DNA from 2 places in the Staphylococcus sp. NRL 16/872 genome. Region 1 is predicted to be linked to the other one. Evidence: predicted binding sites of a transcription regulator. Region 1 holds the regulator's gene; the other holds the start of a gene.
What was found. The regulator LexA, encoded in region 1, represses DNA repair genes until DNA is damaged. The targets are predictions, from matches to a motif close to CGAACATATGTTCG.

Region 1 (2,486 bases):
ATTAAAATAGTCTTTTGATTGTGGATTGAAGTTTAAGTGGCGTGTCCATAAAGTATAAGCCATTGGAGCTGCTCCCATAGGTAGACCTGGGTGCCCAGAATTTGCTTGTTCAATTGCATCAATACTTAGAGCACGAATAGTATCAATGGCTAATTGGTCTTTCTCGTTAAACATCTATAATACTTCCCTTCTACTAAATAATCTTTGTTATATTATAACTTAAATATATTGTTTTTGATAAGGAATTAAGCTTAGGGGTTTAGGCCTTATAATTTAGCCTTTGTGATTTTTGTTTTCTTCTTGAATTTTTTTCAATTTTTCTGGTGTTACGTCGTTTCCTTCTGGGTCTATTACTTTAGTACTTTCAATTTGTTGCTTAAATCCTTTTCTAAATGATTCTAAATAAGCTTTGCGTAATTTAGACTGTTCCTTTGCTTCAGCTTCAGTCAATCCTTGTTCTTTCTTCTTTTTAGCTAATTCATTAATTCTATCTATATTTAAATTGTCTTTAGTCAAGGCAATCACTCTCTCTTCAAATATAATATTTTTAATAATTACTTTATAAAATATAACAAAAAAATGTAGGTTAAAAAAGTTTTTGAAAAGCTATTTCTATTTTAACAAGTTACCAAAACCTTAAGTTACATATCTCATAGGATAAATATTAATACTCTTTCAACATTCTTTTTCACATTGAATACTTTCTTAAAATAAAAAGCATAAATACCTCGTCGAATTGGATGAGAAATTTATGCTTTGAAAATTTATATATATAACATCAGCCAACATTTTGAAATTTTATTGAACTAATGCGAACACTTTGTAATCTGTTTGTTCTGTATTTTCATCTTTTATGTTCTTATCGTCACTATTTAACATAGCTTTTTTAGAAATAGTATGGTCTGTAATTTCGTACGTTTGTTCCGTTTGTGAGCTATGATATAAACTAATGAAGAAAACTAGAAAAACTATGCAAGAAACCATAATTACAACAACATTGCTTATAAAATTACTAGTATATTTATTAATCATTGATTACACTCCTAGAACGTTTGTTTGTATTTATACTTTAACAGAACAGACGTTCCTAGTCAATACAAAAACGAACAAATGTTTGTTTTAAAGAAAAAATAATGCTATAATAACATTAAATAAACATAGGGAGTGCCTATATATGAGAGAATTAACAAAAAGACAAAGTGAAATATATGATTACATTAAACATGTAGTTCAAGTCAAAGGATATCCACCAAGTGTTCGTGAAATCGGAGAAGCTGTCGGTTTAGCTTCCAGTTCTACCGTTCATGGTCACTTATCAAGATTAGAAGAAAAAGGATATATTAAACGAGATCCGACTAAACCGAGAGCAATTGAAATTGTAAGTGAACAATCAAATGGTTCTATTAACATGGAAGAAACAATATATGTTCCAGTAATTGGTAAAGTTACAGCTGGCGTACCTATCACTGCTGTAGAAAATATTGAAGAATATTTTCCATTACCTGAGCATTTAACATCTACTCATAACAGTGATATCTTTATTTTAAATGTCATTGGTGAAAGTATGATTGAAGCTGGCATCTTAGATGGAGACAAAGTCATCGTTAGAAGCCAAACAATTGCAGAAAATGGAGATATAATTGTAGCAATGACTGAAGATGATGAAGCTACTGTAAAACGTTTCTATAAAGAAAAAAATCGTTATAGATTACAACCAGAAAACAGCACTATGAATCCTATATATTTAGATAACGTCACTGTTATCGGTAAAGTAATAGGTCTTTATAGAGAATTATAAGTAGCACTTGTTTTCTTAAGTTAACTATCTCTCTTATATATATATATATAAAGTAAAGAACTAGAGCTAGCTTTAAGCTAGCTCTAGTTCTTTTGTTTAACTGATTCTTTTTTGTTTAAAATATCTTTTACTTTATCAAGAATGTCTTTTTTATTTTGAGTATTAGTTGTCATAATATCAACTTCCTTATCAATAAAAAGATACCCCAAACATTGTATATTTAAACCATTATCCTGTATAATTTTCAGTCCAATATGGTTGACGATCATTATTGAAATCTACTCCAACACCTAACGTAGTAAAATTGGTGTTGAGTATATTTTTACGATGACCTAAAGAATTCATCAGCCCTTCGTGCGCAAAGATACTACTTGTTTGACCGTACGCTAAATTTTCTCCAGCTGCATCAAATGTAATACCATCTTCATGCAAACGATCAAAAGGCGAATTTCCTTGTAAATCGGTATGATCAAAGTAATTATTCTTAGCCATATCTTCACTATGTTTTCTTGCTGTATGAGAAACACTGTCTGAATAACTTAGCGTATTTAAGCCATGTTGTTTACGTTCGGCATTTACAAAATCATAATTTTGATATTCATAACTTTTTTCTAAAGTGGAAGAAGGCGCACCGTATTGTTGGGACAATCGGTTTTCCATTGCCTCACTTACTTGTAATAGTGCTGTT
Region 2 (2,486 bases), 520 kb from region 1:
TACAACTACATCATATGTACCCATACGTAAGTCACGAATGATTTCGATACGTTCTAGTGTTTTAATTTCTGAGTGTAAGTAATTAACTTTGATACCCGCTTCTTTCATATATGTTGTTAAATCTTCACTCATTTTTTTAGTTAATGTCGTCACTAATACACGTTCATCTCTATCAATTCTTTCTTGAATTTCGCCTAATAAATCATCAATTTGATTTTTCGTTGGGCGTACATCAATTTTAGGATCTAATAAGCCAGTAGGACGAATAATTTGTTCCACCATTTCATCAGTGTGTTCAAGTTCATATGGACCTGGTGTAGCTGATACATATACTAACTGTTTCGTTTTTTGTTCAAACTCTTCAAATTTAAGCGGTCGGTTATCCATTGCACTAGGTAAGCGAAAGCCATGATCTACTAACACTTTTTTACGCGCTTGGTCACCATTAAACATCCCTCTAATTTGCGGTAAGGTAACATGGGATTCATCTATCATTACTAACCAGTCATCACCAAAGTAATCTAGTAATGTATATGGCGTTGAACCAGGTGGTCTTAATGTTAAATGAACAGAGTAGTTTTCAATACCTGAACAAAAGCCCATCTCACGCATCATTTCTAAATCGTAGTTTGTGCGTTGTTCTAAACGTTGTGCCTCAAGTAATTTATTCTCATCTCTTAATTCTTGTAAGCGTTCTTCTAATTCTTTTTCAATACGTTCGATAGCTATTTTCATTTTCTCTTCACGGGTAACGAAGTGAGAGGCCGGGAAAATAGCAAAGTGTTCTCTTTCGCGAATCACTTCACCTGTTAAATAATTGACTTCGCGAATACGATCAATTTCATCGCCAAAGAATTCAACGCGTATACACATTTCTTCACGAGACGCTGGGAAAATTTCAACGACATCCCCACGTACTCTAAACGTACCACGCTGGAAATCAATGTCATTTCTAGAATATTGTACATCTACTAATTTACGAAGCAATTCACTACGATCCATTTCCATTCCTACACGTACACTAACTACTAAATCTTTATATTCTTCTGGATTCCCTAAACCATAGATGCAACTTACACTGGCGATAATAATTACATCATCACGCTCAAATAATGCGCTTGTAGCAGAGTGACGTAACTGGTCAATTTCGTCATTAATTGACGCATCTTTCTCAATAAATGTATCCGTAGAAGGCACATAAGCTTCAGGTTGATAATAATCGTAATAACTTACAAAATATTCCACTCTGTTCTCAGGGAAGAACTCTTTAAATTCACTATATAATTGTCCAGCTAATGTTTTATTATGGGCAATAATTAAAGTCGGTTTCCCCACTTCTTTAATTACATTACTCATGGTGAACGTTTTACCAGTACCGGTAGCACCGAGTAAAGTTTGATGACGTTTACCTTCATTAACACCTTCTACAATCTTTTTAATTGCTTGAGGTTGGTCCCCTTGTGGATCAAACTCAGAATTTAATTTAAATGGATAATGTTCCACCATTCTTACAAGCGCCTCCTCAATTTGTGCTTACTTCTCTTATTTCCTATTCTTTGAAAAGTATTCTTACTTAAATTTATTTTAGCAAAAATATAAATAAAAATACAAACGTTTGTTCGCTTACGTTTGTATCTTCCTTTATTAATCATTCGGTTATATAAAAAGAGATGAGACTTAAGTCAAAAAATTTTAACCTCGTGGCCTCATCTAAAGATTTGATATTCACTCTTTTTTTATGAATTTCTTCTATTATATGTAGATTTAATATAAAACAACTTATTTCTAAATTCAATTTATCTGTTTATATAATATTAATCTTGATGTTTATGAAATTCTAACTTATCTATAATAACGTATCCTGCTAATAAAGACACCACATCAATGAAGATAATCCATTCATTATGAAAGAACCCTTTATAAATTGACGTTGCAATTAAAATAAGTGTTACAATCACGCCTACCCACTTACTTCTCGTAATCACACTAAATAATACGACTAATACACATGGAAAAAAAGCGGCTAAAGCATACCAAATCATTTCATTCACCCATTTCTACGATTTAATATGGCCATTGTTGTTTCACGTAATTCAGCTTTTGGTATAAAGTTTTCAGTTAACATTTCCGGGATGACATTGTCTATAAAATCTTGCACCGAACTTAAGTGATCAAACTGAATAATCGTTTCCAGACTATTTTCATAAATTTCAAAGAATAAAGACTCTGGGTTACGCTTTTGAATTTCTCCAAACGTCTCATAAAGTAAATCAATTTTATCTGCAACGGATAAAATTTGTCCTTCCAAAGAATCATCTTTACCTTCTTGAAGTCTTTTGCGATAAATATCTTGATACGCCTCTGGAATATCTTCGTTAATAAATGTGTTCACCATTTCTTCTTCAACTTGAGAGAATAACATTTTCAACTCTGTTCTAGCGTATTTAACAGGGGTTTTAATATCTCCAGTAAATACTTCCGCAAAG

Region 2: the regulator LexA is predicted to act here: its motif matches at 1,609-1,622, upstream of uvrB (excinuclease ABC subunit UvrB).

Annotation. Positions count from the first base shown of each region.
Region 1 is NZ_CP119327.1:1,512,869-1,515,354, forward strand. It holds gene tkt (transketolase) at 1-174, opposite strand, end outside; gene MT340_RS07575 (DUF896 domain-containing protein) at 274-516, opposite strand; gene sosA (DNA damage-induced cell division inhibitor SosA) at 799-1,032, opposite strand; gene lexA (transcriptional repressor LexA) at 1,175-1,798, shown strand; gene MT340_RS07590 (CAP domain-containing protein) at 2,027-2,486, opposite strand, start outside.
Region 2 is NZ_CP119327.1:2,032,550-2,035,035, forward strand. It holds gene uvrB (excinuclease ABC subunit UvrB) at 1-1,506, opposite strand, end outside; gene MT340_RS10170 (CsbA family protein) at 1,815-2,042, opposite strand; gene MT340_RS10175 (YfbR-like 5'-deoxynucleotidase) at 2,048-2,486, opposite strand, start outside.